Regions from separate parts of the Thermoanaerobacter siderophilus SR4 genome, predicted to be linked through region 2. Evidence: riboswitches for the same ligand, from Rfam matches in the RefSeq annotation. Region 2 holds a riboswitch; each other region holds the start of a gene.
The links. A riboswitch is a leader RNA that binds a small molecule or an ion and turns the genes downstream of it on or off. The one in region 2 is predicted to bind S-adenosylmethionine.
Positions count from the first base shown of each region.

Region 1 (8,091 bases), 620 kb from region 2:
ATCTATAATTTCATCTGCAAGATTATAAAGCAAAAAATCAATTCCTCTCTCAAAAATATTCGCTGCGCTCTTTGCTTTTTCATAAACAGTATTCACAACTTCCATATTACCCCAATGAACTGTAACAATATAATTTTGAGAAACAAAAAGAAAAATTTCTGAAATTCTAAATTCCTCTTCCAATTTTCTCCCTTTAAAAACATTCATTACTATAAAGTAATAATCTTTGTAGTTTTCTACTTTAGACCGCTGCTTCCTATGGAGACAATCTTCTATAGTAAGAGGATGAAACTTAAAAACATCGCTTAATATTTTGATTTCAGAATCAGTTGGGTTTTCTAAATCAACCCATAAAAGATTTTTATTGTTAATTTTTTCTGTAATAGTATTAGGGGAAATACTGACAATTTCCCCTTGTGAATATGATAAACACCTAATCATTTTATTCCTCCCATACTTCTATATCTCTAAGCCACTTAGGATAATAATTTTTAACTACCCCTTTTGCAATTCTGCCCCATCCCGCAGGAAACCCTTCTATAGTAAAAAAAATCCAGCCGTCTTCTAAGTCCAATTCAAAAGTTTCTCCTTTTAAATATTTTTCCTTTTGTTCTCTTTCAAGTTCCAAAAGTCTTTTAGCTTGTAAAGTTTTAATTCCCATTGCCAACCAGTGAGAAGGCTCAAACCTGTTTTTCTTAAGCTCTCCTAACTGCCAACCGTATCTGTATACCTTTATATTACTCAAATCCGGTAAACCCTCTGGTACATGGTAAACAAAATCATTATGCACTTCAATATTTAGATTATCTAAGTCTAAATTAAGATATTTATCAGCAAAGTCGTAAAATAGTTGTAATTCTTTTTGCTTTTTTCTGCCTTTTGTTTTTTTAAATCTAGAGTCTGGCTCTTCTTCCTCTTTTTTTCTCAGTTTCGCAATAAAATGTCCTTCTCCTCTCACCTTATGTGGCCATAATCTCATGCATTTTTTTATATCTTTAGGACCTTCAACCCATTCGGGATGCCCTCTGTCAAAGAATTTGCTAATCTCACTTTCTTCAATTTCAAATTCAGGATGTTCTTCTAAAAAATTTTTTATAACTCCTTCATCCTCCTCAGGAGCAAAAGTACAGGTAGAATAAACCAAAATGCCTCCCTTTTTTAATAAAGGAGCTACACTTCGCAAAATATTTCTCTGTGTAATAGAACAACTCATAACATTATTTAAAGACCAAATTTTCCTTGCTGTAGGGTCTTTTCTAAACATTCCCTCTCCTGAGCAAGGAGCATCTACCAAAATTTTATCAAAATATCCTTCAAATGCGGTAGCCAACTTTTCAGGAGTTTCATTTGTTATGACAATATTTCTTATTCCCATTCTTTCTACATTTTCCACCAGTGCTTTTATTCTTTTTTTATCTATTTCATTAGCAACAATTATTCCTTCATCGCCAATTTTCGTAGCTATGTGGGTGGTTTTACCTCCCGGCGCTGCACTTACATCGAGAATCTTTTCCCCTGGTTTAGGGTCTAACACCTCCACAACTGCCATCGCTGTCGGCTCTTGAATATAGTAAAGTCCTAAAATATGGTACAAATGGTTGCCCGCCTTTTCTTCTTTATCATAATAAAACCCAGTTGGGCACCAAGGAATTGGGGTTATCTCAAAAGGAACAATTTTTTTAAACTCTTCTACACCGATTTTTAATGTATTCACTCTTAAGCCTTTTTGAGGCTTTTTGTCGTATTCCTTTAAAAAATCTTCATACTCTTCTTTAAGTAATTGCTCCATTCTCTTCAAAAACTCTTTTTTTACTGTAATTTTCATCTTATTACTACCCCTATCTTATTGATTGAATAATATACTGACAACTAATCTTTTAGATTACTAATAACTTTCCCATTATTTTCAGCTGATAATAATATTTTATCCAAAATAACCTGGTCTTTGTAGGCTTCCTCAAAAGTGGGTGTCTCACTAAATACAATTTTATCCTCTACTATATTTGTAAAAAAATTTATAAGGCTTGCCATGTGTAAATCTACCATCCATCCAAGAGAATACTTTTCTGTAGGATATATTGACTCCACATACTCGCTAAATTTGCTTTTTTTATCGTAATCGCCAATTATTTGGATATTATCTTGCTTTTTATATAATACAGCATAACGAGGATGTTTTGTAGATATTTTTATTGAGCCCTTTGTACCGTATATTTCAAATCGAGTCTCCTCCTCAAGGTCGGCAGATATCCTTGAGGCTTCGATACTTCCCCATCCTCCATTTTTCATTTCTATTTCTACATTTGTCCAGTCATCTACATCCACTTCTTCATAAATTTCAGAGCCTTTGGATACAGGCCTTTTTTTAAAATATGTCTTAGAATTTGATCTTAAAGACTTTATTTCTCCCATCATAAATCTTACTGCATCCACAAGGTGTATCCCCATGTCAACTATTGCTCCACCACCAGAAGTAGCTTTTTTCATTTTCCAGGACATAGGCCTTTTAGGATCCATATAGCCCGAATGAAGCATCAACGCCTTAAAATTTAAAATTTCACCTATCTCTCCATTTTTTATCATGTCCCTTGCCTGGTTTACAGCGGGCATAAACCTGTACATTAAAGCTGTTTGATGTATTATCCTTTTTTCTTTTGCCTTTTCCATTATTTCATAGGCTTCTTTGCCGTTAACTCCCATTGGCTTCTCAAGATATAATGGAATGCCTTTTTCTATCACTTTCATCGCCTGTTCATAATGAAGGTAATTAGGGGTACATATGTCGACAGCATCAAGGCCGCCCTCTTCCAGCATTTCTTCAATACTTTTTACACCTTTTTCAAAAAAATGTGGTATATCTTCTATGTTATTCTTGTACACAGGTCCAAGTTTCACTTCAAAAGGAAGGTTTTTAAATATTAAAGGCATTGAAAAACAAGCTATAGAATGGATTGTCCCAATAAAGCCAAGCCCTATAAAGCCAAGTTTTATTTCTTTTTTTGACATCCAAATCACCTCTTTATAAAATTACGATATATTTTAATTATAACATTAATAAAGCATAAAAAAGAACAACCCCTTTTAAAAGGGACTGTTCTTTTACAATTATACACAAACCATTTCTTTATTGTATGTTTCTTCTATAAAATCCGAAATAATAGGTCCAATCTTATCTATATCCACCAAAAAAGAGTCATGACCTTGCATTGAAGATATTTCTTCAAATTTGCCACACCCTCCTGAAGCATTAAGTTTTTTAATGAAATCCCTCATGTACTTAGAAGGAAAAATCATATCTGTATCTATCCCTATCATAAGTATTTCCGCTTTAATCCTTTTAAGTGCCATCTTCAAAGAACCATAAGGCTTCGTAATGTCATGTTCATTCATAGCCCATAAAATATATAAATATGAATTTGCATCAAACCTGTTTATAAAAGACAAACCATGATAGTTGAGGTAATTTTCCACTTCAAAATTGTTTTCATCTCTTAACCTATCAAATCTATAGTCAAATAAATCACCACTTTTGTAGGTTATCATTCCCAGCATTCTGGCAGTGCTCAATCCTTTATCAGGTTTATGGGGCTTATCATAGTAATCACCGCCGTAAAAATGTGGGTCATTTAGTATGCATTGTATTCCTACATGATTATACGCAATATTAAGAGGAGTAAGCTTATAATCAGCAGCTATGACAATAGATTTATCCACTAAATCCGGGTATGTCACTGCCCACTCTAAAGCCTGCATTCCTCCCATAGACCCTCCAATAGCGACTTTTATCCGGTCTATGCCAAGATAATCTAGAAGAAGTTTCTGCACTCTCACCATGTCTCTTATATTAATTTTTGGAAACCTAAGCCCATATGGTTTCCCTGTTTTAGGGTCTATAGAAGAAGGTCCTGTCGTTCCATAACAACTGCCGAGAAAGTTAGAGCATATGACAAAATACTTATCTGTATCAATATATTTACCGGGGCCAATTAAAGGGTCCCACCAGCCCACGTTATTTTTCCCAGGATTCACACCTGCTGCATGGGCACTGCCACTTAAAGCATGTTCCACAAGTATCACGTTATTTTTTTCTTTATTTAATTTCCCATAAGTTTCATAAACAATAGTAACTTCATCAAAGCTATACCCACTTTCTGTAGTGAATATATTTTTCCCTTTTAGTGTAACCTTTTTTTCCTCAACTATCATCTGCATCAACCTTTCCTTATCTATTTTTGCGATGCATAAAGGGCATTATCAAGGTCTTCTAATATATCTTCTATATCTTCTAGCCCTACAGAAAGTCTTATCATATCCTCCGTAACACCAGAAGCTAACTGTTCTTCTTTTGATAACTGCTGATGGGTCGTGCTGGCTGGATGTATAACCAAAGACTTTGCATCCCCTATATTAGCAAGATGAGTAAATAATTTTAAACTCTCTATAAACTTAATGCCTGCTTTTAATCCACCTTTTATGCCAAAAGTCAAAACTCCTCCTTGCCCTCTTGGCAAATACTTTTGTGCCAAAGCATAATAGGGACTTGATTTAAGTCCTGGATAATTCACCCACGAAACGTAGGGATGAGAAGCTAAAAACTCTGCAACTTTTAAAGCATTTTGACTGTGCCTTTCCATCCTAAGAGATAGAGTCTCTAATCCTTGTGCGAATAAAAATGCATTAAATGGACTCAAAGCAGTACCCAAATCCCTTAAAAGTTGCACCCTCGCTTTTACAATATAAGCTGCTTCGCCTACATCTTTTACATACCTTATACCATGATAACTTGGATCTGGTTCTGTAAGTTCTGGAAACTTTCCATTGTCCCAATTAAATTTTCCAGAATCTACTATAACTCCACCTATAGAAGTCCCATGTCCACCTATAAATTTAGTCGCCGAATGTACCACTATATCAGCCCCAAACTCGATAGGCCGTGCAAGGTAAGGAGTTGCAAAAGTATTATCTACAATGAGAGGAATTCCTGCAGTGTGGGCAATTTCTGCTATTTTTTCAATGTCAGCCACGTCAATCTTTGGATTGCCAATAGTCTCAACGTACAAAGCTTTTGTGTTATCTGTTATTTGACTTTTAAAGTTTTCAGGATTGCTGGGGTCCACAAACTTAAAATTTATACCAAACTTTTTCAAAGTAGTCGCAAAAAGATTATAAGTCCCTCCATAAAGATTGGTAGAAGATACAATCTCGTCTCCTACTCCTGCGATATTAGTAACTGCCAGCGTTATAGCTGCTTGACCTGAAGATACAGCAAGGGCACCTACCCCACCTTCTAATGCAGCTATTCTCTTTTCAAAAACGTCAACTGTGGGGTTCATCATTCGAGTATATATATACCCTTCTTCTTTTAAGGCAAAGAGGTCTGCAGCGTGCTCAGTACTTTTAAAAGCAAAGGAAGAAGTTTGATATATAGGAAGGGCTACAGCTCCCGTAGTTGGGTCAGGCTCCCACCCTTCATGAATTGCCAAAGTTGAAAAACCATATTTTTTAGACATACTTTTAACTCCTTTCACAAAATTTTTTTAAATCACTTCTACAAAATCCTCAAATTTACTTACTTCTTCTGTTATATCCTCTTGCAAAACTTTAAAAATAGTTTTTATCTCGGTTATTTTTTCTAATTTTTCTGTAAATGTCTCAACACTTTTCTTCATTTTAACAATAGCTGTAAATGTGCCGTTTTCATAGGAAGATTCCACAATTGATACTTTTTGTTCTTTTAAAAACTTTAAAACTTTTTTCAAACCTAAAATATTTTCTTTATGAGTTTCAAGCCTTATATAAAAAGTATCTGTAAAACTTCCCTGACGAATTGGAAGAAAGTTTATCCTCTTATTATCTTTGATATCATAGTTTAACAATATATCAATTAAATCTGCCACTACAGCATCCCCTGTAGGAAGTTCTCCAGCACCTTTTCCTACAAAAACATATTCACCAAAACTATCCCCTCTAAGTATGATAGCATTATTTACGTCGTTTATCCTTGACAAAATATTATTTTCTTCGACTAAAACTGGTTCCACTCCTGCAAAGATGCCATCTTTGACTTTTTTGCCCCAGGCAAATAATTTTATTTTATATCCCCACTTATTGATGTAATTTAAATCTTGAGTCGTGATTTCGTCTATTCCTTTTCTGGTTATAGAATTTACTGGCACGTTTATATTGAACACTTTCCTCATTAATATAGCAAGTTTATAAAGGGCATCAAAGCCTTTTACGTCATAATCGGGATTTGCTTCTGCATATCCTAATTGCTGGGCTTCTTTAAGTGCTTCTTTATACCTTCTACCTTCAGTAGTCATTTTGGTGAGAATATAATTAGTAGTGCCATTTATTATACCGCCTACAAAATCTATTTCATCTGTAATTTTTAATCTATCAATTTGATGCAGTATAGGTATAGCCCCACCTACACTTGCCTCACATTTTAGAAATACTCTATTCTTTTCTGCTATTTCATTTAATTCTTCTCCATGCTTAGCTATCAATTCTTTATTTGCAGTGATTACATGCTTCCCTGAAGACAAAGCCTCCTTCACATATTCGTAAGCTGGAGAAATACCTCCTATTGCTTCAATGACTATTTTTATCTCTTTATCTTTCAAAATTTCTTCAGCATTTTGGGTAAGTAGTCCTTCTACCTTCACTTTCCTTGGCTTATTGAGATTTTTCACGAGTATCTTCTTTATCTCAGGATAAACCCCTGTACTCTCCCTTATATGACCTCCTCTTGAAGTTATCAATTTATATACTCCTGTTCCTACTGTTCCAAGTCCTAATAATCCGATTTTTATTTTCATGTCACACCTCCAAATAAATTTTTAGGCCCTCTTCTCAATGAGAAGAGGGCCTAATAATCCGCCACTCCTCTCATCTCTCAGGTTAGACACCCTAACCTGCAGGATTTGGCACCAGACGCATATAAATGCCGGTTGCCGGGTTTCATCGGGCCAGTCCCTCCACCACTCTTGATAAGAGGTTTGTGTGTAATATATTCAATTTTGCATGTTGTAATCTATGTTATCACTTTGAAACTGTAAAGTCAAGAACTTTTTTTGTACTCTTTCTTAAATTTTTTCTAAATTTTAATATACGCCGATTTTTTTTAGTGGTATAATATTATTGTATAATATTTATACTCTATCGATTATAAAAATTTAATATTTGCCACATGGGGTGCCGGCGTAACCGGCTGAGAAAAAGGTGTTGCCTTTTAACCCATCGAACCTGTTAGGTTAGTACCTGCGTAGGGATGTGGTCATCTGCCATGGCTATAATCCCCATGGTTTATTTATTTTTTAAGGAGGTTTTTATTATGACACAATTGGAATACGCCCTTTCAGGCATTGTCACAAAAGAGATGAAAATAGTCGCAGAGTATGAAGGAGTAGACGAAGAATTTATTTTAGAAGGAGTTAAAAAAGGAGAAATAGTAATACCATCAAACATCAACCACAAAAACCTCATTCCCAAAGGCATAGGAAGGGGTTTATCGACAAAAGTAAATGCCAATATAGGAACCTCTGATGCATACCCTGAAATTGAAAAAGAAATTGAAAAATTAAATGTTGCTGTAAAAGCTGGAGCAGATGCGGTAATGGATTTAAGCACAGGGGGCGACATTAACCAATCTCGTAGAAAAATACTTGAAAATTCCCCTGTCCCTGTAGGAACTGTCCCTATGTATCAAGCAGCTGTAGAATCTATATCCAAATACGGTAGCATTGTAGCTATGCCTGAAGAATTTATTTTTGAAGTTATAGAAGAACAAGCAAAAGACGGGGTTGATTTTATTACAGTCCACTGTGGTCTAACATTTGAATCATTGAAAAAGCTTAAAGACAACGGCCGAGTGATGGATATAGTAAGCCGCGGTGGCTCCTTTACAATTGCTTGGATGCTCCATAACAACAAAGAAAATCCTTTGTATAAACATTTTGATAGACTCCTTGATATTGCTAAAAAATATGACATAACTCTAAGCTTAGGAGATGGACTGCGTCCAGGTTGTCTTGAAGATGCTACAGACGCAGCACAAATTCAAGAACTTATAATCCTTGGCGAATTGGT
Region 1 covers NZ_CM001486.1:666,385-674,475, forward strand. Annotated here, with positions in the region: gene corA (magnesium/cobalt transporter CorA) at 1-441, opposite strand, end outside; gene THESIDRAFT1_RS03135 (RsmB/NOP family class I SAM-dependent RNA methyltransferase) at 443-1,825, opposite strand; gene THESIDRAFT1_RS03140 (Gfo/Idh/MocA family protein) at 1,870-3,006, opposite strand; gene metX (homoserine O-acetyltransferase MetX) at 3,106-4,206, opposite strand; gene THESIDRAFT1_RS03150 (homocysteine synthase) at 4,227-5,510, opposite strand; gene THESIDRAFT1_RS03155 (homoserine dehydrogenase) at 5,538-6,821, opposite strand; SAM riboswitch class I at 6,889-6,999, opposite strand; TPP riboswitch at 7,184-7,291, shown strand; gene thiC (phosphomethylpyrimidine synthase ThiC) at 7,337-8,091, shown strand, end outside.
Region 1: linked by a shared signal. The riboswitch ahead of THESIDRAFT1_RS03155 (homoserine dehydrogenase) and the one ahead of metK (methionine adenosyltransferase) in region 2 are both predicted to bind S-adenosylmethionine.

Region 2 (8,091 bases):
AGCTGATCAGCATCCCCTACTAAAATCAGTTTTGCCCCTATAGGTAGGGCTTTTAATAAAGCATTCATAAGCAATATATCTACCATTGAAGCTTCGTCAACTATTATAACGTCGTATTTTAATGGGTCTTTTTCATTTTTGTTAAAGCCCTTCCCTTCTTCCTCCGAATAAGTATATTCTAAAAGCCTATGAATAGTCTTCGCCTCTTTTCCAGTAGCTTCCGTTATCCTTTTTGCGGCTCTTCCTGTTGGGGCTGCAAGAGCCACTTTTTTACCAGCTTTTTCAAAAATACGTATTATACAATTTATTATCGTAGTCTTTCCTGTGCCTGGACCTCCCGTTATGACAACAACAGAATTTTTAACAGCTTCTTCTACAGCCAATTTTTGATTTTCTGCCAACAAAATACCTGTTTCTTTTTCAAAATTTCTAATTTCTTTTTGGACATCTAAACCTAAATCTTCATTTTCCATTAGTGTCATGTTAAACAATCTCTCTGCTGTGTGTAATTCAGCTATATAATAAGGTATATAGTAGATTCCTACAGTATTATCTTCAAAAGTTTCAATATGTATTTTTTCATTTTGTACTAAAAGCACAAAAGAATCTTCTACTTCTTCTTCGCTTACTTCTAACAAACTTGCTGCTTCTTTTTTTAACAATTCTTTCGGCACATAGGTGTGACCATTTGCCGCATACTGCATCAAAACATATCGAGTACCAGAAGATATGCGATATAGAGAATGAGGGTCAACTCCTAGGTTCTCTGCTATTTTGTCTGCAGTTTTAAATCCTATTCCAAATATATCGTCAGCCAATCTGTAAGGGTTTTGCTTAATAATTTCAATCGCGTTGTTTCCGTATTCTTTATAAATCTTTATAGCCATTGTAGTGGAAATACCGTACCCCTGCAAAAATACCATCACTTCTTTTATGCCCTTTTGCATTTCATAAGCTTCACAAATTCTTTTTATCTTCTCATCGCTTAGACCTTTTATTTCTTTTAATCTTTCTGGTGCAGTTTCAATTATATTTAAAGAATCAACGCCAAACTTTTTTACAATTTTTCTTGCTGTAACAGGACCTATTCCAGGAATTAAGCCAGAAGATAAAAACTTTTCTATTCCTTCTAAAGTGGTGGGAGCCAAGGTTTCATAATTTAAAACCCTAATTTGCTCACCATAATCAGGATGTTCTACCCATTCTCCTTCAATTTTAATTCTTTCCCCAATGTTTACATAAGGCATATAACCTACAGCAGTGACTACTAAACCTTGGGTACTTAATTCTAAAACCGTATAACCATTTTGTTCATTTCTAAAAATTATTTCTTCAACTACACCCTCTATGTCAATCATAGCCGATTCTCCTGTTTTAATTCTTTTCTTTATTTAATTTTACCTTATATTTAAAGCAAATTAAAGCCAATTCATTTCTTTTTTTCAATTTTTGTGGTATAATTAAGGTAGCGAAGCGTTTACAAAACATAAATTCTATGGCATTAAAAAAGATATATAAAAAATGCCATAAGCCCGGGTTTACCCGGGCTTTCAAATTTATATTCCTGCCAACTTTTTTAATATATCTACTTTGTCTGTTTTCTCCCATGGGAGGTCTAAGTCGTGTCTTCCAAAGTGGCCATAAGCTGCAACTTGTCTATAAATAGGTCTTCTTAAATCTAAATCCCTAATTATAGCTGCAGGTCTTAAATCAAAAACTTGTTTTACAATTTCCGAAATCTTTTCATCTGATATTTTACCTGTGCCAAAAGTATCAATACCTATTTCAAGAGGTGTAGCAACACCTATCGCATAAGCTAATTGCACTTCACACTTCTTAGCAAGTCCTGCTGCCACAATATTTTTTGCCACATATCTTGCAGCATAACTTGCGGATCTATCAACTTTTGTAGGGTCTTTACCAGAAAAAGCTCCGCCCCCGTGCCTTGCATATCCGCCATAGGTGTCTACAATAATTTTTCTTCCTGTAAGTCCGCTATCACCTTGAGGTCCACCAATTACAAACCTTCCTGTGGGATTTACAAAAATTTTAGTCCTATTATCTATCATATTTTCAGGAATTATAGGTTTTATTACATGTTCAATAATATCTCTTTCAATAGTATCATGGTCAACCTCAGGTGCATGTTGAGCTGATACTACAACAGAATCTACCCTCACAGGCCTGTCATCTTCATACTCTACTGTTACTTGTGTTTTACCATCTGGTCTTAAATAGCTTAATGTCCCGTTCTTTCTAATTTCCGCAAGTCTTCTTGCAAGCTTGTGAGCTAGCATTATAGGCATAGGCATTAATTCTTCTGTTTCATCGCAAGCAAAACCAAACATTAAACCCTGGTCTCCAGCGCCAATAGCCTCAATTTCCGAATCTGAAAGTTCTCCTCTTTTAGCTTCTAATGCCTTGTCCACACCGAGGGCAATATCCGGTGATTGCTCATCAATAGAAGTGATAACCGCACAAGTATCAGCGTCAAAACCGAATTTTGCTCTAGTATAGCCAATTTCTTCTACTACTTTCCTTACAACTTTCGGAATATCTACATAGCACTGAGTAGTAATTTCTCCCATTACTAAAACCAAACCGGTAGTTACAGCAGTCTCACAAGCAACTCTGGCATAGGGATCTTTTTTCAAAATTTCATCTAATATTGCGTCAGAAATCTGATCACAAATTTTATCAGGATGCCCCTCTGTGACTGATTCAGATGTAAACAGTCTACGCATTTTTTTCTATTCCTCCTTAAAAACAAAATAAAACCCCTTCCAAAAGAAGAGGCACATACCCTCATCTTTCAGAAGCATGCTTCTGAGAGAATTAGCACCTTGTCCTATAGGACAGGTTGCTGGGTTTCATCGGGCTCTTTCCCTCCACCTCTCTTGATAAGAGCATGTTATTAAATTTTCTGATGTCTACTATAGCACACTTTATCTACTATGTCAAATATTTTTGCATCAAAAAAGAGCATGCTAAAACATGCTCTTTTCTTTAAAAAATTATATTTAAAATGCTACAAATTTTTCTCCAGGAACTCCACATACAGGACATTTTTCTGGCAATACATCAACAGAGGTATATCCGCAAACAGGACATATGTAAACTTTTGATATCTTTATATCTTCTCCTTTTAATGCTGCTTCTTTTGCTTCAGTGTACAATTTTGCATGTATTTTTTCAGCCTCAATAGCATAATGTATGCTTTTTTTAGCTCCAGATTCCTCTTGAAGTTCTGCAACAGCATTATAAGCAGGATACATCTCTTCTACTTCAAAGGTTTCCCCTTCTATAGCTTTTTCAAGATTTTCTACTGTATTTCCAACTTCTCCAAGAGTTTTATAATGATTTGTGGCATGTACCAATTCAGCATAGGAAATAGCCCTGAAAAGTCTTGCAATATTAGGTTTGCCTTCTTTTTCAGCTACATCAGCAAAAATTTGATATCTCATGTGAGCTTGGCTCTCTCCTGCATAGGCTTCACTAAGATTGTGTCTCGTCATTTCTCTCATAAAAGATTCCTCCTTAATCAAATTTTTATTAATAAATAATTATTTTCTCTTTCAAATAATATTATACTACACTTTTTTACCATGTCAAGATATTTGAAGGAGAAAAATAAAAAAGACCTCACGGTCTTTTTTTTCAATGGTGGAGGGAGATGGATTCGAACCATCGAAGGCGACAGCCAACAGATTTACAGTCTGCCCCCTTTGGCCACTTGGGTATCCCTCCACAATATTTAATTTTTTGAAAATGGTGGTCGCAATAGGACTCGAACCTATGACCCCCTGCTTGTAAGGCAGGTGCTCTCCCAGCTGAGCTATACGACCACAATGGTCGGGATGGAGGGACTTGAACCCCCGACCCCATGCTCCCAAAGCACGTGCGCTACCAACTGCGCCACATCCCGACATCAGTGACGAAATAAATTATAATAGAAAAAATGAAATTTCACAATAGGCATAGAAGCTTAAAAATGGCCGTTTTATTGATTTATCGCTTGTAATCTTTAAATTTTTTAAGAATACGTCATATTTTAAATCAATTGATTTAAAATAGAAGCAAAGAATTTTTTGAATTTTTTATTCAAACTAATTCTATCCTTAGGATAAGCTTAATGTTTTAACTTTATCTACTCAGCAAATAATAATATATTAACCAAATATTTATGTTTTTGTAATACACCTGTAATAATGCAATGGTACAATTAACCTGTAAAAACACAATAAAAACCAACTGGAGGGATATAATTGAGAATTAAAAAAATCTTATCTTTATGCATCAGCTCTCTTCTACTATTTTTAGCTTTTCCAATGCAAAATGTAAAGGCCGATACATATACAATCCTTGAGGCAAAAGAATTTGCACAAAATTTAAGTAAAGGAGTAGTACATAAAAATATAACCTATTTTACGACTGAAGGATGGATAAACATTAACGTGTTAAAAGTGGACTTAACTGATAAATATACTGATGTATCAGTAATTTTCAATCCTACTGGCATAAAAGATAGAATGCCAGTGCGTGAAATGGCAAATTCTTATGGTGCTGTGGCTGCTGTGAACGGCGATTTCTTCGATACAAAAACAGGATTCGTAATAGGAGCAACAGTAAAAGATGGAAAGTTAATAACAGACCCTTCAAATGAGGGTAAACTGGCCACTTTCTCCATTGACGCAAATGGAGTTCCCTCTATAGAATATTGGTCAAAAAGTATGTCCGTTACTCTTCCAAACGGCACGAAACTTCCTCTTGCCGCAATAAATAAAATAAGCAATACTTTTGAGTATTTAGTAATGTACACAAGGGATTGGTTTACAACATCTCCGGGAGCAAATGAAAATGTACCTCAATTGGTAGAAGTCGTTGTAGATGAAAATGACAGAGTATTAGAAGTGCGTCAAGGACAGCCTTCTGTCGAAATACCACAAGGCGGATATGTGTTGGCTGGTGCAGGTTATGTAGGTGAAAATTTACTCACTTTAAAGCCAGGAGATATAATACAAAAAGACATAAATACAAATCCTCCCTTTCAAAATCTCAAAATGGCTGTAAGTGGCGGCACAATCCTTGTAAAAGACGGAGAAATTGCGCCTTTCACTCATGAAATAAAAGGCTACACAGCACGAACAGCAATAGGCTATACTCAAGACAAAAAATATTTGTTCATCGCCACTGTTGACGGTACTTCAAGCCGTGGAATGACACAAACAGAAATGGCAAATTTAATGATATCCTTAGGTGCATATGATGCTTTAAACTTAGACGGTGGCGGGTCAACACAAATGGCAATAAGACCAATAGGGGATACTGACGCTAAACTTGCAAATTATGCTCCTGAAGGCTATGAAAGAAAAGTAGCAAATGGAATAGGAATATTTAACACAGCTCCTAAGGGAAATCTATACGCTTTAAAATTAGAAGTATCAGATACTAACGTGTTTAAAGGACTTCACAGGACAATTACAGTTAAAGGATACGATGAAAATTACAATCCTGTCATAATTAATCCTGAAGAAGTTTTGTTTTCAGTAAGTGGAATTACTGGAGTATTTAGTGGTAATGCTTTTATGCCAACAAGCGTAGGAGAAGGTGTTATAACTGCAAGAGTAGGAAATGCTATTGGGACTATCAAGATAACTTCACTTGACAAACCTGTAGACATACGATTTAATCCAGCTAATATAGTCGTTGATAAAAACAAAGCAGTACCCATAACAGTCACTGCAAAGAACATAAAAGGCTACAGAGCTTTAATAGAACCGCAAGATATCACTTGGGATGTTTATAACAACATTGGCAATATAGATAGTAAGGGAGTATTTATATCCTCTAATTTCGATGCGAGTGGTGCACTTGTCGCAAATATACTGGGAGAAAAAGCCATTTTACCCGTTAAAGTAGGGCAAGGTTCAGAATTTGACACGTCAGTACTTCCTAAAGTTACAGAGTTTACACAAATAGACCCAGCTAACAAAGAAGTGCCTGTGAAAAATACTTCTAATTCTTTTAAATTTATGGTATTTGGTGATACAAAATACAATACCCTTTTGAAGTTGCAAATATCTTTAAAAGCGGCTGATATTGCAAACAAAGAATACCCACTGGCTATATTTTTAGGAGATGTAGATGAAAAAGTTTTAAATAATTTGAAGGTTAAATACATTACCACCAATGAGAAGTATGAGGTATATAATTATAACAATTCAACATTTATTGCCCTTAACAATCGCAGTGGAAGTCTTTTAAGTCCTGATAAAAACCAATGGACTTGGTTTAAAGAACAGCTCAGCAACGTAAAAGGAGATAACCTTTTTGTCATACTTCCTAAACCAGTATGGGGAAGTGATGGTTTTAAAGACGTAAAAGAAGCTACTTTATTTGAAGAGACTCTAAAAGAATTTAACAAAAATACAGGTAAAAATGTGTGGATTATATATAACAGCAAAAGCAAGTTTTACACTACTTTAAATGATGAAATAAGATACATCACAACTTATGGTACAGACGTAGAAGGCAATACAAATGACATATACAATGACTTTGGCTTCATTTCTGTAATGGTAAACGGCAAAGAAGTAAACTATCAGTTTAAAAATCTTATAAATAAATAAATTTAGCGAAATTTAAAACCCCTTCTAATTTTAAGGAGGGGTTTATTTTTTGCAAAATATTCATTTGCTATTTCTACAAGGTACTGAACATCTTCAGAGGAAAGCTTATTTTTTAATATTTCCATTATTTTGTCATTATCCTTCTGTGTCAAACCCTTCTGAGCCATTTTCATAATTTCGTTCATATCATCTGTTCCTAATTTAAGGATAATATTCATTACTTTGATTTTTTGTGAAGGTTCCATCTCATTTTGCACTTGTAAAATCTTTTCTGGAGTAATTATTATGTTGTCATCGCCACTATTTTCCTTTTCCGTTTTTTTGTTATTTTCCAAATCATAAACTTCTCTGTTTTTTTGTTTAAGCAGGTCCTCTAACATTTTCTCTTTAAAAATCCTTACTTTTCTGGCATTTTCACTTCCTTGATTTCTTTTTGCCATTTCTTTTTCTTCTTTATCTACTTTTGAACTGGCAGTTTGCTCTTCTTTACAAACTGTCTCATTTTCTTTTGTAAGTTGGTTTTCACTTTTATCCCACAAATCTTGTTGAGAAAAATAAATAGGTTCTTCAAACTTTGTCTTCAACATAAACATAGTAGTAAAAAGAGCAATTGCAGTAATCAAAGCCAAATATTTTAACCCCTTCATCAACAACCATTCCTTTCATTAATATTGCACATTTTTATTATTACTTATCATAAAGGTTTTAATTCAGCTTATTTTAAAGGAGGCTATTTATATATGGAGGAATTAAGACTTAAATATGACGACTCAAATGCAATTTATTTCATATCAAATTTTTTAAGTACATATTTAAGTCCTAATTCAATTTTTTTATGTATCGGCACAGACAAATTCATAAGCGACTCATTAGGACCTATTGTGGGTGACTTGCTTTCCAAAACTATTCCATCAAATTATTTCGTTTACGGCACATTAAAGTCTCCGATTCATGCTATGAACTTAGAAGAAAATATAAAATACATAAAAAAGAAGCATCCTAATAGTAAAATTATAGCTATAGATGCTTCGTTGGGAGACAAAGAAAGTATAGGAAAAATCTCAATAAAAAAAGCCCCACTGTACCCTGGAAAAGGTGTGGGGAAAATGCTTCCTCCTGTTGGAGATATTTCAATAGTAGGCATTGTCGATGTATATGACTCAATTCCTTTAAATTCCGTAAGATTAGGGTTTGTATTTGACATAGCCGAAGTAATTGCCAAAAGTATTCAATTAGCCTTGAAATACTAAATTCACTTAAGTTTTAATGGGATAGAAACGAGGTTTTGCACAGAACCATCTTTAGGACTTAAAGAGAAGACCTGAAGAATACCGTTTTGAGGCTCTTTCAATGGTTTATAAGAAATTATAGCTTCAAAATCTCCCCAAGAAGGAGCAGCATTACTTGCTTGTACAAAAGTCTCATTTAAAACATTTCCATTGCTGTCAACAAGCCTTATATT
Region 2 covers NZ_CM001486.1:44,821-52,911, forward strand. Annotated here, with positions in the region: gene recD2 (SF1B family DNA helicase RecD2) at 1-1,358, opposite strand, end outside; gene metK (methionine adenosyltransferase) at 1,557-2,744, opposite strand; SAM riboswitch class I at 2,803-2,907, opposite strand; gene THESIDRAFT1_RS00255 (rubrerythrin family protein) at 3,021-3,524, opposite strand; tRNA gene THESIDRAFT1_RS00260 (tRNA-Tyr) at 3,662-3,747, opposite strand; tRNA gene THESIDRAFT1_RS00265 (tRNA-Val) at 3,770-3,845, opposite strand; tRNA gene THESIDRAFT1_RS00270 (tRNA-Pro) at 3,850-3,925, opposite strand; gene THESIDRAFT1_RS00275 (phosphodiester glycosidase family protein) at 4,266-6,629, shown strand; gene THESIDRAFT1_RS00280 (hypothetical protein) at 6,632-7,276, opposite strand; gene yyaC (spore protease YyaC) at 7,370-7,879, shown strand; gene THESIDRAFT1_RS00290 (Gmad2 immunoglobulin-like domain-containing protein) at 7,882-8,091, opposite strand, start outside.

Region 3 (8,091 bases), 470 kb from region 2:
GTAGCATTTCTTCTGCAGGGTCAATAATATGCATATTTAATTTTTCTGCAAGCTTTTCTTTCAAATAAGGTAAGTGGGTGCAACCTAGTACTATACCATCTGCATTAAAATTTTTAGGTACTAAATCAGCGAGACTAAATTTCTCGATGATAACTTCTGGAATTTCAAAATTTTCAATTGCCCTTATTATAGGAAGCATAGTTATTCCGATAATTTGAACTAACGGGTTATTTTCATAAAATATCTTTTCTATGGCCTCTAAGGATTGACTATTAGCAGCCCAAATTACCAGCCGATTGTACTTTGAAGCTACACTATGGTATACTTGAAGAGGTGTTACAATATTAGTATCTGGGTATTTTTGTTTTACGAGTTCAAGGTCTATTGCAGCTGAAAGAGAATTGCAGTAAATCATTATCTTCTTTATGTTTTCTTTTTTAAAATCCCCGATGATAGAGATTACTTTTTGTGTGAGGACATCAGGTTTTAAAAATTGGAGGATGTTTTGTTCATCCGGGGTTGAAGCCGTGGAAATTCCCAATGCTTCAATCCCGTTTTTTTTCACAAAATCAACTCCCATTTGAGTATCTACTGGAGTACCAGCGATAACCCCAATAATTTTATGAGATTGTGACAATAAGATCGCCTCCTGTTTAGAAAGCAGGTACTACGGCACCTTTATAATTGTCCTCGATAAATTTTTTAACTTCTGGAGAATTTAAGGCTTCGGCTAACTTCTTAAGTTCAGGCCTTGATTCATCACCTTTGCGAACTACCAGTACATTGACATAAGGGGAATTTGCTGATTCGATAAAGAGAGCATCCTTAGTGGGTACAAGTCCAGCTTCCAACGCATAGTTGGTATTTATTACTGCTGCGTCTACATCTGATAATACTCTTGGCAGAGTAGCTGCTTCCAACTCGGAAATCTTAATTTTTTTAGGATTTTCGACAATGTCATTTACTGTTGCTTTAATACCTGCATCTGGTTTTAATTTTATTATTCCAGCTGATTGCAGCAGTAGCAAAGCTCTTCCGCCATTGGTAGCATCATTTGGTATGGCAATAGTAGCACCTTCTTTTAATTCACTGAGATTTTTAATTTTTTGTGAGTATATTCCCATAGGTTCGATATGAACTTTAGCAATGTATGTTAAATTGAGATTATGTTCCTTTAAAAAGTCTTCAAGATAAGGAATATGCTGAAAGTAATTAGCATCTAATTCTTTTTCAGCAAGTTTTAGATTAGGTTGCACATAATCTGTAAACTCTACAATTTCTAAATTAATTCCCTCTTTCGCAAGTATAGGTTTTACGACGTTTAAAATTTGGGCGTGGGGCACTGGAGTAGCTCCTACTTTGATGGTTATCTTTGATGTGTCCTGTGTTTGGGATTGGGATGTTTGTTTTGCTCCACATCCTGAGATAAAAAGTGTTATAAGACTAAATAGTAAAACTACGGTTAAAATTTTTTCACTTTAATTTCCTCCTTTTTAAATATAATTTACCGGTTCCTTGACAGATGTTTTACTAATATATCTCCTAGAAATTGAATTAGTTGTACCATAGCTACCAAAATTGCTACGGTATAAAGCATAATGTCGAGCATAAATCGCTGATATCCATATCTTACTGCTAAATCTCCTAGCCCACCACCTCCTATAACACCTGCCATTGCAGAATATCCTACTAAATTTATAGTAGTTATAGTAACCCCTGCTGCTATGGAAGGTAGAGCCTCAGGGATTAACACCTTAGTTATAATTTGAAAAGGCGAAGCTCCCATAGACTGGGCTGCTTCAATGACACCGCGGTCTACCTCTCTCAATGCTGTTTCGGTAAGCCTTCCCATAAAAGGGATAGCTGCTACAGAAAGTGGAACAATAGCAGCAGTGGTTCCTATAGCTTTTCCTACAAGCAACCGGGTGAAAGGTATAAGTACAATTAAAAGTATTACAAAGGGTACAGAACGGAAAATATTTACAATAGTACCTAGTATTTTGTTTAAAGGTTCGTTATGCAGTATCTGATCTTTGTCAGTTACCATTAACAGCACACCAAGTGGTACACCAAAAATTGTTGCTATGAGCGTTGATACCACTACCATGTATATAGTTTGCCACGTTCCGACCAGCAATAAGTTTATAGTTTCAGACATTTTCAATCACCTCCACGTCGAGTCCCAAATCTTTTAGATATTTTAAAGCAGCGTCTGTTTCACCGTTTTTGCCTCTTAGCTCAACTATAAGAGTACCGTAGGGCATACCCTGGATGTGGTCAATGTTTCCATAGAGAATATTGGTGTCAACATCAAATTTTCTTATAATGCTTGATATGACAGGTTCTGTTGTAATTTCGCCGAAAAAGGCAATTTTAATAATTTTGCCTTCCAAGTGTTCGTGGGACAAGTTTTCAATCCTATCTTTTAATTCCTTAGGTATTTCTGATAAAGTTACAGATTTTAAAAAATTTCGTGCGGTTTCTGTTTGAGGTTTTTTAAATACTTCAATAAGAGGTCCCTGTTCTACCACACGACTTTTTTCAATAACTGCTACTTTATTGCAAATTTGTTTAATGACATTCATTTCATGAGTTATGAGAACTATGGTGATTCCCAGCTCCCTATTTATATCTTTTAAAAGATTTAAAATAGAAAGAGTTGTTTCTGGATCCAGCGCTGAAGTAGGCTCGTCACAAAGAAGAACTTTCGGATCATTAGCCAGGGCTCGTGCTATGCCTACCCGCTGTTTTTGACCGCCTGAAAGCTGAGAAGGATAGTTGTCGGCCTTGTCGGAAAGCCCCACGAGCTCTAAAAGATTTTCTACTTTTTTATCGATTGTCCTTTTGTCCAGCCCGGCAATCTCCAAAGGAAAAGCCACATTGCCTCTGACAGTTCTGGATGATAACAGATTAAAATGCTGGAATATCATGCCTATTTTTTTTCGCATTTCTTTTAATTCAGAGGGAGAAAGCCGAGTCATTTCAACACCATCTATCTCAATTGAACCGGAAGTTGGCTTTTCGAGCATATTTATGCAGCGCAGGAGAGTACTCTTTCCAGCACCGCTCAGACCTATAATTCCAAAAATATCGCCTTTTTCTATGTTGAGGTTGACGTCTTCCAAAGCCCTAACATTTCCTGAAGCTGAATGATAAACTTTTGTAAGATTTCTAATATAGATCAAAGAAAAGCCTCCTTTCCCAAAATAAAAATAAAAAATCCTCTTCTGACAGTACGAAGAGGTTTTTAAATCCTCTTATCTGCCAGAACTCAACGTTCTGCAGGAATTAGCACCGTGCAGCCGCATGTTTAAAACTTTCGGCCACCGGTTGCCGGGTTTCATCGGGCCAGTCCCTCCACCTGCTCTCGATAAGAGTTTTTATTTTATTATTCACTTCAGCAATTTAATTAGATAATAACATCAACATAAACTTTTGTCAATAGGTTAAAAAAGTCATGATGTAAGTTATTTAAAAAATCATAAAGCTAACAGAAACAGAGACAAGAAAAATATAGCAATAGTCTATTTGAGATGGATTTTTTTTGCTTCTATTTGCTATAATTTTGAGGAGGACAATGAAAGTTTTAATACAATTATTTCCATGGAAATAGAAAAAAGGAGGAATGCTATGAGAACGTTTATTGGAATTGATTTAGATGAAAAATCAATAGGGAAATTATCAAGTTTTCAGGAAGAGTTAAAAAATTATACGATAAAAGGAAGATGGACTCATAAAGATAATTTCCATATTACTTTAAAATTTCTAGGGGAAATAGAAACAGAAAGTGTAATGAAAATAAAAGACTCTCTTGAAGTAGCAGTAAAAGATATTAGTCCCTTTTATATAAAATTTGACAAAGTAGGATTTTTTAAGGGAAATGGCGATATGCGAGTATTGTGGGTAGGTACAGAAGAAAATTCCTTTCTTAATAAATTGCATCACAATATAGATAAAGAATTATATAAAATAGGATTTGCAAAAGATGAAAGAAAATTTACTTCTCACATTACTATTGCAAGAGATATACGTTTAAACATTGGAATAGAAGAAGTAAATAATCTTTTTGAAAAACAAGAGAAAGAGGCTATTTTAGTAGATACAATTTTTTTGTATGAGAGCGTTATACAAGAAAATAGAAGAAAATATATTCCTATATTTAGTGTGCCTTTAAAATCGAGTAGGAGCTGAATAATTATTTTATTCAGCGTCCTCTCACACCACCGTACGTACCGTTCGGTATACGGCGGTTCATTAGGAATTGTGTACAATTAGATATCTTTGGGATAAACTCCTATAACCTATGCTTTCAAAGTATTTATTTGTAAGAGTCTTATTTAGGATTGGGCTATTGGATATTCTCCAGTAGCCTTTCCTTGTATTGGCGTATTCCCAGGCTTTTTGTTCTTCTACTCCTAGTTTTACTAAGTTATCATGCTTCGTTTTTATCTTCTTCCATTGTTTCCATATACATGCCCTTAGTCTTCGCCTTATCCATTCGTCAAGGGTTTTCATTATGCTTTTCGCGTCTGCTAACCCAAAATAGTTGACCCATCCTGTTGTTATTTGATTTAGTCTTTTTATTCTGTTTTCCATGCTTATTCCCTTGTTCCGATTGGTTATTTCTCTTACTTTTTCCTTAAACCTTTTGATGGATTTTTCATGGATTCTTATTCTTACTTCGTTTTCTTTTGTGTAGAATGAAAATCCAAGAAATTTTCTTCTCCATGGTCTATCTACAGCACTTTTTGCTTCGTTGACTTTTAGTTTAATTTGCTTTCTATGAATTTCTTTATGCTCTTCATTACTCTGTTTCCTGCAGACCTGCTTTTTACATATATGTTGCAGTCATCTGCATATCGGCAGAATTTATGCCCTCGTTTCTCAAGTTCTTTGTCTAGTTCGTCCAACATTATGTTTTGCTAATAGAGGACTTAAAGGCCCTCCTTGGGGTGTCCCTTCTTCTGTTGATACTTTGATTCCGTTTATCATTACTCCTGATTCTAGGTATCTTTCGTATTAACTTTAGTACCCTTTTATCTCCTATCCGCTTTTCTAGTTTGGACATTTATTATGTCGTGGTTTTACTCTGTCAAAGAACTTTTTCTAAGTCCATATCTACAACCCATGTGTATCCTTCATTTATGTATGCTTCTGCGGCTTTTATTGCGTCTTTTGCACTGCGTCCTGGTCTGAATCCATAACTGCTATCTGAAAATGTATGGTTGTAGACTTTATTCAGTATTTGGGCTATTGCTTGTTGTATTAGTCTATCTAGTGCTGTAGGTATTCCTAGTAGTCTTACTCCTCCATCTGGTTTGGGAATTTCTACTCTTCGCACTGGTTGTGGTTTGTATTTCCCCTCCAGCAGTTGTTGTTTTATGGTCGGCCAGTTTTCTTTGAGATACGGTAGAAGTTCATCTACTTCCATCCCATCGACTCCATGGCTTCCTTTATTTGCAACAACGCGCTTGTATGCTGCTTCCAAGTTCCCTTCGTTTTAACTATCATTTTCAAGCATCTTGCCGGGAAAATCTTTGTACCTCGTTTCTTCCATCTTCCGACGCCGATGATATACTAAGCACTTCCGTTGTCTTTTGAAATTCCATTTCTCTATTCAACGGATAGCCTCTTTGTTGAGTTGTCTGCAGTCTCTGCATATCTTTCGAGTCCATAAGATTTCCAAAACCTCCTAACGTTCGGTCCTTCCTTATCTATTCATGTCTAGATAAGTACTATGACCTCTGCTGACTTCTCAAGGTTCAGCCATACATCACTGCATGGGTTGTCACTTCAGATTTTACTTCCATGACTTATCCTTGAGACCTCCCCGGGTAAGAACGATAACTTTCATCTCATATATCTGCCAGATTTACTGTATGGGATTCGGGTAGTGTTGGACTTCGTTTTGTTACGCAAACTCATCCATCCCAATTCAGCCTCTTATCTGGTTCTTGTTCATCAGACCGAGATTTTGCCTTAAGCTTCCTTCAGATTCCACCTCACGATGGACACCCTTGCTCTTGGCTAGTGGTTCCCACTACCAAGCCCACAGCGGACTTTCACCGCCTAGTTATCGCCCATGCCGGGCGCACATAAGAAATAAGATGCCTAAAAAGCATCTTACGGACTGTAGACAAACTGTCGTAAAGGAGATATTTTGCATAAGGAGTGACTTGTTACAAAGCGATAACAAAACTTAGCAAGACCGAGGGTGGAGGCAGGGCCGAAGCCATGGATGGCGGAGGCGGGCACCTTAAGGCATGGATGCCGATTGTGCTCGGTACCCTGCCGGAGCCTGAAGGTCGAGCTTTAGTTTTGTCGCTTTGGAACATCGGAGCGACGATGCAAAATATTTCCTTTGAAAATTTTTTAACTTTATCAACAAACTGTAAGATGCCTAAAAAGCATCTTACTCTGGATTTACATAAAGGGTCTTTTGGTTTGTATATATTACAAAACCTGGTTTTGCGCCAGAAGGTTTTTTTACGTATTTTTTTAAGGTATAATCAACAGGTACATTTGAAGAATTTTTCGCTTTGCTATATTTGGCGGCTAATTTTGCAGCTTCAATAAGAGTTGTTTCAGGCACAGATTTGTTATTTGTCTTTATTATGACGTGGGACCCTGGTATGTCTTTTGTGTGAAGCCATATATCGTTAGGATTTGCGAATTTTAACGTTAGATAATCGTTTTGAGTGTTGTTTTTCCCTATATATATGTCGAAACCGTCTGAAGATACTACATGCAATGGTTGAGAAAGAGTTTGCCGTGATATTTTTTCTTTTGCTGCTTATGTATATACCCTTGTTCAGACAGTTCATTTTTTATTTCCTCTATTTCTGATGGTAATGTACAATTTTCCAAGTTCACTAGTTGACCTTCTAAATAAGTTATTTCCTCAAGAGTATCGGATATTTGTTTTTCTATTATTTTATTGGCATTTTTTAACTTGCTGTATTTTTTAAAGTATCTTTGGGCATTTTCTGAAGGGGAATATTTTTTGTCAATGGGTATTTCAATTTCTTCGCCAGTGTAATAGTTCATGGTTTTGAAGCTTTCCATTCCTTTTTTTAGAAGGTGCATATTTGCTGTTATAAGTTCGCCGTAAAGTCTAAAAGTGTCAGCATTTTTTGCTTCGTTTAATTCTTGTTGAAGTTTATCTAATTTGTTATAAAGTTTTTCTAAATTGTTGTTGATGATTTTTCTTAAATCCGAGGACCTTGCTTGCAAATTTACTATATTTGCTTTTTCACTGAAAAATTTACAAGCAGCTTGGTTCACTGTAGGGAAAAAAGTTTTTGTAATATATTGAGATAAATCAATACAAGAAAAGTCAATTACTTCATTTTCCTGAAAGGCAATGCAAGGTTTTAAATTTAAGCTTAAAACATCTTCATATATTTTTTTTATGTTTTGATATAGATTTTCAATTTGCTCATCTTCTATTGATTCTACAAATCTGTCAGATACATTACATCTAAAAGCAACTTCTCTTGCTAAAGTGGGGCTAAATCCTTGTAGAATATCTATTAAGGCTTTTTCAATTTTTTTTGATTTGTAGTTGTTAACAGCTTCTTTAAAAGAAGGTAACGAAAGATTATTTATATTTAACTTTTCTTGCAGTGGTGGGCAGACATATTGCCTCCCAGGTAGTACTTCTCTTACTTTACTCATATCGGAATATACTCTTTTTATGCTATCTATTATCGTTTGAGTAGCTTTGTCAATTAATATGATATTGCTGTGTTTTCCCATTATTTCAATAATTAGAGTTTTAATTGTTTGATTTTCTAATTCATCTTTTGTTTCTATATCGATTTTTACTATTCTGTCAAATTCTACTTGTTTTATATCTATTATCCTGCCGCTTTGAAGAAATTTTCTCAAAAGCATGCAAAACATTGGAGGCTCAGCAGGATTTTCTTTATTTTCTTCTGTAAGATATATTCTTGGATAATTTGCATTAGCAGACAATAGCAGTTTATAGTTTTTACCTTTATTTCGTATTATAAAGATTAATTCTTCTTTTTCAGGTTGATATATTTTATCAATTCTTCCACCAATAATTTCTTCTTTTAATTCTTTTGT
Region 3 covers NZ_CM001486.1:2,118,230-2,126,320, forward strand. Annotated here, with positions in the region: gene THESIDRAFT1_RS10330 (aspartate/glutamate racemase family protein) at 1-637, opposite strand, end outside; gene THESIDRAFT1_RS10335 (MetQ/NlpA family ABC transporter substrate-binding protein) at 654-1,469, opposite strand; gene THESIDRAFT1_RS10340 (methionine ABC transporter permease) at 1,505-2,158, opposite strand; gene THESIDRAFT1_RS10345 (methionine ABC transporter ATP-binding protein) at 2,151-3,185, opposite strand; SAM riboswitch class I at 3,255-3,377, opposite strand; gene thpR (RNA 2',3'-cyclic phosphodiesterase) at 3,631-4,191, shown strand; partial or broken gene ltrA (group II intron reverse transcriptase/maturase) at 4,255-5,675, opposite strand; partial or broken gene THESIDRAFT1_RS10375 (Rqc2 family fibronectin-binding protein) at 6,413-8,091, opposite strand, start outside.
Region 3: linked by a shared signal. The riboswitch ahead of THESIDRAFT1_RS10345 (methionine ABC transporter ATP-binding protein) and the one ahead of metK (methionine adenosyltransferase) in region 2 are both predicted to bind S-adenosylmethionine.

Region 4 (8,091 bases), 1.1 Mb from region 2:
TCAAAACAGCCCCGCCTACCATTATTTTCACATCAGTATTTGCTTTAAGCAGTTTGATAATTTTCTCCATATTAAACAAAGTTGTCGTCATCAAAGCACTTAGACCTACTAACGGTGCCCCTGTTCGCTTTACTTCCTCTAATATCACTTCTCCTTTGACATCTTTTCCTAAGTCAATTACATCATATCCATAGTTTTCAAGCAAAACTTTTACTATATTTTTTCCTATATCATGTACATCTCCTTCAACTGTAGCAAGTATTATTTTGCCTTTAGATACTGAACCTTTTGGAAGCTTTTCTTTTATTATCTTGAAAGCGCTTTGCACCACTTCTGCAGAGCTCAAAAGTTGTGGCAAGAAATATATGCCTTTTTCATATCTATCTCCCACTTCTTTTAAGGCAGGAATTATTATGTTATCAACTATAGAAAGAGGCTGAACTTCCTCCTCTAAAATATTTTTTACTATATCTTCTACTCCTGACTTTTTGCCTTCTAAAATCTGGATATAGAGTTTTGATTTTAAATCTTCTTCTTGAATTTTTTGTTGTTCTTTCTCTTTGATCTCCTCTTTTTGCTTTTTCCCATATATATTCAGATAATTCACACTGCCTTTATCTTTATTTAGTAAAACCATTGAAGCCCTCAAAGTGTCCATCATGGCTTCATCGCAGGGATTTATAATAGCAGTAGTAAGCCCATAAGATGCTGCCATTGCTAAAAAAGTAGAGTTTATCAACCTTCTTTCAGGTAAACCAAAGGAAACATTGCTAAGTCCCACAACAGTATTTACTCCTAACTCTTCTTTAGCCAATTTTATCGCTTCTAAAGTCTCAATTGCAGCCTCCTGCTCAGAAGAAACCGTCAGCACAATACAATCTATCAATATGTCCTCTTTAGGTATGCCATACTCTTCCGCTTTTTTTATAATTTTTTTCGCATTTTCAATTCTTTCATGCCTATCTTTGGGAAGCCCTTTATCTCCTACAGTAAGTCCTACAACACAAGCTCCGTATTTTTTGACAATAGGAAGCACTTCTTTTAAACTTTCCTCTTTTGCACTTACAGAGTTGATTATGGGTCTACCTCTTAAAATTCTTATAGCTTTTTCTACAGCTTTAATATTAGTGCTATCTATTTGAAGAGGAATGTCTACCACATTTTGTATTTCAGAAACTACTTTAGGAAGTAATTCTTCTTCGTTTACCCCAGGAACTCCCACATTTACATCCAATATTTCCGCTCCGCATTTTTGCTGTTTTATAGCTTCCTCTACTGCTAAACTCACATCTCCCGCCAAAAAAAGCCTCACTTAACTTCTTTTTTCCAGTAGGATTTATACGTTCCCCTATAACCCTTAAAAGATAATTTTCACCTATGAAAACTGTTTTTGTATTGGAAGCTACAGCTGTAAATTTGTTGACTTTGACTTTTGGCTTTAAATCTTTTACAGCTTTTTTAACAAGTTTTATATAGTGAGGAGTAGTACCGCAGCACCCTCCCACTATAGAAGCGCCTTTTTCAACAAGTAAAGGAAAGAAACTAGCAAATTCTTCTGGTTTTAAGTCGTAAACTGTTTTGCCGTCGCGAATGACAGGCATACCTGCATTAGGTTGTGCAATAATAGGTATGCGAGAAACTTGAGACATTTTTTCCACTACACTTACCATTTTATCGGGGCCTGTCGAGCAGTTAACGCCAATGGCATCCAATCCTAACCCTTGTAAACTAACTACTACAGTTATAGGGTCTGACCCCATGAGAGTCCTTCCATCTTCTTGAAAAGTCATTGTACATATAACTTTCATGTTTGAATTCTCTTTAGCAGCAAGAATGGCAGCTTTTGCCTCCAGCATATCTGACATTGTTTCAATTAAAACAATATCTGCTCCCGCTCTTTCTGCAGCTATAATTACTTCTTTAAAAACATCATAAGCTTCGTCAAAAGTCATGTCTCCATAAGGGGTCAAAAGTTCTCCAATAGGTCCTATAGAAAGTGCCACAGGTTTATCTTTGGAAGCTTCTTTGGCAATTTTGACAGCCTGAGTGACAATATTGAAAACCTCATTTTCCAGTCCATATTTTGCTAATTTTATCCTGTTAGCGCCAAAGGTATTTGTCTCAATCACATCCGCTCCTGCTTCTATATAGGACCTGTGGATATCAAATACTACTTCTGGATGGGTTATATTCATATATTCGGGACACTCTCCACTTTTTAAACCCCTCTCTTGAAGTTGTGTCCCCATTGCTCCATCAAAAACAATCACTCTATTTGAAAGTTCTTTAAAAATGTCTAACATTTTTAACCTCCATTTAATTCATCTGTACGTTATTTTCTGCAAAATCACAGACTAAATCATCGACTCTTGAAATTATTTCTAACACAACATTTGTACTCCCTAAAGGCATAATGTGAATTCCTGCAACTTCACTGCGTATCCGCTTTATAAACTCTACAGCTATGTTTATTCCCTCTTCTCTTCCTCCATCCTTTAGCCTTTCTAAAACTTTTTCTGGAATATCTATACCTGGCACTTTTTCATTTAAATTGACTGCCATTTTATAGCTTTTAAGAGGTAATATGCCTATCAAAAGTGGTACATTGAAATTTTTAATCTTTTCAATAAACTTAAATAAAATTTCCTCATCATAAACCGGTTGTGTTTGAATAAATTCTGCCCCTGCCTCTATCTTAACTTTAAGCTTCTCTAGTGCTTCATCCCTTAAATCATTTGGATTTGCAGTCGTACCGGCGCAAAATTCTGTTGGGGAATCTAATTTATTTCCATTGTAATCATAACCTCTATTAAAAGCACTGATAATCTTTAAAAGCCCAACAGAATCTACATCATATACCCCTTTAGCCTGAGGAGTATCTCCACGGGAAGGGTCATCTCCTGTCAAGGCTAGTATGTTTCTCACACCTAACGCATAAGCTCCTAAGAGCTCTGACTGAAGGCCTATCAGATTTCTGTCTCTACAGGTCAAATGAAAAATAGCTTCAATGTTTAAGTGGTCTTGTAAAAGGTGAGCGACTGCTATAGGACTCATCCGCATATTCGCCATAGGACAGTCCGTTATATTTAAGGCATCTACAATGCCTTTTAATTTTCTCGCTTCTTCAATAGTTTTCGTTATATCTACCCCTTTTGGCGTAGAAATTTCTGCTGTCACAACAAACTTCCTTTTCTTAAGTTTAGTACACAAATTTTCATTTTTCAACATCTACATCGCCTCCATTTTTAAAAATAAAAAAGTCTCTTCGCCAAAAGAAGAGACACCAAAACTCTCTCATCTTTCAGCGAAACGCTGCTGGAATTGGCACCAAGACGCATATAAAATGCCGGTTGCCGGGTTTCATCGGGCCAGTCCCTCCACCACTCTCGATAAGAGATTTTAAAGTATTAAATTGTTAAACTATTTAAGCTATATGATACTATGGATTAACTCCTATGTCAATAGAAATTTTTTTGTCCCTCTCTAAAGATTTTGCAGGCTTTTAACTTTTTTAAAATAAATCTGTAAATTTTTTATGTTATTTGCTATACTATAATTGTAAAGAATATAAATTTTCGAGAAAGGAATGTTTTGCATGTTCTCATCTCTTATTTTTGGTATCCTTTTTATTGGATCAATTATACTTTACGGTTTAATCTGGTGGAAAATTTTTGATAAAACTGGTTATGGAGGAATATATGGTCTTTTGATGTTTATACCTATTGTGAATTTTATAATGCTTTTAATATTAGCATTCACTGAGTGGCCCGTACATAGATATAAAAATTATTGAGCAATAACACTGTTTTTATTTTTAATACTTGTGCAACCACTTGCATAATGATTTTTTTAATATTATAATATACTTAATACTTGGAAAATGAGGAGGTTTAATATGAGTAATGAAAAATTGCCAAAAGTAGCCTATTTCTGCATGGAATACGGCTTACAATCAGATTTCAAACTATACGCAGGTGGTCTTGGCATTTTAGCAGGAGACCATCTAAAAGCCGCAAAAGAATTAGGTATGCCTTTAGTAGGAATAGGCATACTGTGGAAACAAGGTTATACAGAACAACATATCGGTGAAGACGGATACCCTTATGATGCCTATCGCAATTACACACGTAAGTACGACTTTTTAAAGGACACAGGAGTAAAGGTAAAAGTAAAAATAAGAAACAAAGATGTATACTGCAAAGTATGGTTGGTAGACAGCTTTGACAATGCGCCTTTGTATTTGCTTGACACAGATATACCAGAAAATGGAGATAGATGGATAACAGGTCAGCTTTATGGATGGTTTGGTGAAGAAAGAGTTTCACAGGAAATGGTATTAGGCATTGGCGGAGTAAGAGCTTTAAGAGCTTTGGGAATTGATGTTGATGTTTATCATTTTAACGAAGGGCATGCAGTATTAGCAGCCATTGAGCTTATAAGAGAGAAAATGGAAAATCAAAATATGAGTTTTGAAGAGGCGTGGAAAGCTACAAGAGAAGAAGTAGTATTTACAACCCATACCCCTGTTAAAGAAGGAAACGAATCTCACGATTTAGAACTTCTCATGTACATGGGTGCAAACAATGGTCTTTCAATTGAGCAAATGGCTCAAATCGGTGGTGTTCCTTTTAATATGACAGTCGCAGGTTTGAGACTTTCTCGCATTGCAAACGGTGTCTCAAAACTTCACGGGCAAACTGCAAACAAAATGTGGCAACATGTTGACAACAAAGCACCTATAATCTCCATAACCAATGGTATTGACAGAAACACTTGGGTAGATAAAAGGATAATAGAAGCCTACAACAAAGGTGAAGGACTTTTAGAAACTCATAATATTTTAAAACAAGAATTAATTGATTTTGTATATCAAAGGACAGGAGTCAAATTGGACGCTGACAAGCTTTTGATAGGTTTTTCAAGGAGAGCTGCTCCTTACAAAAGAAGCGACCTTATATTTACAAATGACGAAGTCATAGGTAATTATCTAAGGTCTAAAAAAATACAAATGGTGTTCTCAGGAAAAGGTCATCCACTAGATGATGTGGGTAAAAAAATTGTCACAAAATTAATAGAGATGACAAAGAAATATCCTGAAAGCGTAGTATTCTTAGAAGATTACGACATGACAATAGGAAAAATGCTTACTCGAGGCGCTGATGTGTGGTTAAACAATCCAAGAAGACCAATGGAGGCCAGTGGTACCTCCGGCATGAAAGCCGCCATGAACGGAGTACTAAATTTAAGCATTTTAGATGGATGGTGGCCAGAAGCTTGTATAGACGGAGTAAATGGCTGGCAATTTGGAGATGGTTTTGAGTCTGACAATATAGAAGAATTAGACAAACACGACCTTGAAGCACTCTACGACGTTCTTTTAAATAAAGTAGTACCCACATACTACAATGATAAAGCAAAATGGGAAAATATGATGAGAGAAAGTATAAGGACGACTTATGAAGCTTTCTCAGCTAATAGAATGTTAAAAGAATACTACGATTTAATGTACACAAAAAATAAGTCAACCCCTATTTAAAAAGGCCGCGCAATTGCCCGGCCTTTAATTTATTTTCCCAATCTTTTTCTAACAATTCTTTTTCTTTTTCATATCCTGGTTTTCCTAAAAGTGCAAACATGTTTTTCTTGTAAGCCTCTACTCCTGGTTGGTCAAGTGGATTAACCCCATTTATATATCCGCTTATAGCACAAGCCATTTCAAAGAAGTAGACCAGATTGCCAAAATAGTAAGCTGATATTTCAGGGATATTTACTACAAGGTTAGGAACATTCCCATCTGTATGAGCCAATAATGTACCTTCAAAAGCCTTTTTATTGACAAAATCTATAGTTTTTCCTGCTAAAAAGTTAAGCCCATCTATATTGTCCTTGTCTTCATTTATAACTATATCTTTAACAGGTTTTTCAACATTTAAAACTGTTTCAAAAATATTTCTGCTTCCCTCTTGTATAAACTGCCCCATTGAGTGTAAATCTGTCGTAAAATCTACTGAAGCAGGATAAATTCCCTTATTGTCTTTACCTTCACTTTCTCCAAAAAGCTGTTTCCACCATTCAGAGAAATAGTGAAGCTTTGGCTCATAATTTACAAGTATTTCTATAGCTTTGCCTTTTCTGTACAAAATATTTCTCAAAATTGCATACTGCATGCTTATATTTTCATTAAGGTTGTCTTTGGTATAGACTGTTGAAGCATCGTAAGCACCCTGCATCATATCGTCTATGCTAATGCCTGCTACTGCTATTGGTAGAAGGCCTACAGCTGTCAAAACTGAGTATCTTCCTCCAACATCGTCAGGAATCACAAATGTTTCATATCCTTCTTCATCAGCTAATTTTTTTAAAGCTCCTTTCGCTCTATCTGTTGTCACATATATTCTCGATTTAGCCCCTTCTTTTCCATATTTTTTCTCAAGAAAATCTCTAAAAACCCTAAAAGCTATTGCCGGTTCTGTGGTAGTACCAGATTTAGAAATCACATTTATTGATACATCTTTGTCCTCTATAAGTTCAAATAAATCACTTAAATATGTAGAGCTTATGCTGTTTCCAGCAAAATAAATCTCCGGCATATTCCTCTTACCTTTTGGCAACAAATTATAGAAGGAATGAGAAAGCATTTCAATTGCCGCTCTTGCCCCTAAATAAGACCCACCTATACCTATAACCACAAGCACATCAGAATCTGATTGAATCTTCTCTGCTGCTTTTTTAATGCGTTCAAACTCTGCCTTATCATAATCTTTGGGAAGACTTACCCATCCTAAAAAGTCATTCCCTTGAGCATTTTTATTAAGCACCATATCAAGAGATAATTTTGCATGCTTTTCCATATATTCAATTTCTTTTTGACTTACAAATTGTAGAGCTTTTGAATAATCAAAACCTATCAATTTCCTCATATGTAAACCTCCATTCTTTATTTACATACTCATATTTTATATCATAAATCTATCTTATTCAAGTTTTTCAAAAGTATGTATAAGTTTACTTAGCTTTATTTTTATACAGTAATAGATTTTTGTCAATCTTTTTGGAATTTTTACTTTATGGGATATAATATAAAGAGGAGGTGCAAAAGTTATGGAGGCATTAGAGGCTTTAAAAAAGAGAAGAAGTATAAGGAAATACATAGATAAACCTATTCCAAAAGAAATATTAGAAGACATAATAGACTGCGCAAGGCTTGCTCCCAGTGGAAATAACGCACAGCCTTGGCATTTCGTCGTTATAACAGACAAAGAAAGACTTAAATTCATAGCAGAAAAAGCTACATATGGGAAATTTATTAAAGATGCAGGAGCTTGTGTCATCGTCTACTGCGATAAAAATAACAGACATCACTTAGAAGATGGTTCAGCAGCAACAGAAAATATATTACTCGCAGCTACTGCCTACGGCATAGGTTCCTGTTGGGTAGCTGGGTATAACAGAACCTATGAAAAAGAAATAAACGAATACCTCAACATTCCTGACAACTTAAGAATGATTTCTATTATATCATTAGGATATCCCGCAGAAGAGCCACAACCAAAATATAAAAAAGCTTTATCTGAAGTGTTACATTGGGAAAAATTTTAAATGAAAGAGGGTTATAATATGTCAAAAGTAGTGGAGAGATTTTTAAAATATGTAAAATATCATACAACATCGGATGAAAACTCAACAACTTATCCCAGCACTGAGGGACAAGTAATATTTGCAAAAGAATTAGCAAATGAGCTTGAAGAAATAGGCCTTAAAGAGGTAAATGTAGATGAAAACGGTTATGTTACGGCTTTACTTCCTTCAAATACTGACAAAAAACTCCCTACAGTAGGATTTATAGCTCATATGGACACAAGTCCTGACATGTGCGGCAAAGACGTAAAGCCTCAGATAATAGAAAATTATGATGGCAAAGATATAATCTTAAACAAAGAAAAAAACATAGTATTATCTCCTACTGAATTTCCAGAGCTTAAAAATTACATAGGAAAAACTTTAATCACCACAGACGGAACAACTCTTTTGGGAGCTGATGATAAAGCAGGAATTGCAGAAATAATAACAGCTATGGAATATTTAATAAAT
Region 4 covers NZ_CM001486.1:1,455,969-1,464,059, reverse strand. Annotated here, with positions in the region: partial or broken gene THESIDRAFT1_RS07080 (homocysteine S-methyltransferase family protein) at 1-2,303, opposite strand, end outside; gene THESIDRAFT1_RS07075 (methylenetetrahydrofolate reductase) at 2,317-3,228, opposite strand; SAM riboswitch class I at 3,292-3,396, opposite strand; gene glgP (alpha-glucan family phosphorylase) at 3,896-5,536, shown strand; gene THESIDRAFT1_RS07060 (glucose-6-phosphate isomerase) at 5,529-6,920, opposite strand; gene THESIDRAFT1_RS07055 (nitroreductase family protein) at 7,102-7,599, shown strand; partial or broken gene pepT (peptidase T) at 7,618-8,091, shown strand, end outside.
Region 4: linked by a shared signal. The riboswitch ahead of THESIDRAFT1_RS07075 (methylenetetrahydrofolate reductase) and the one ahead of metK (methionine adenosyltransferase) in region 2 are both predicted to bind S-adenosylmethionine.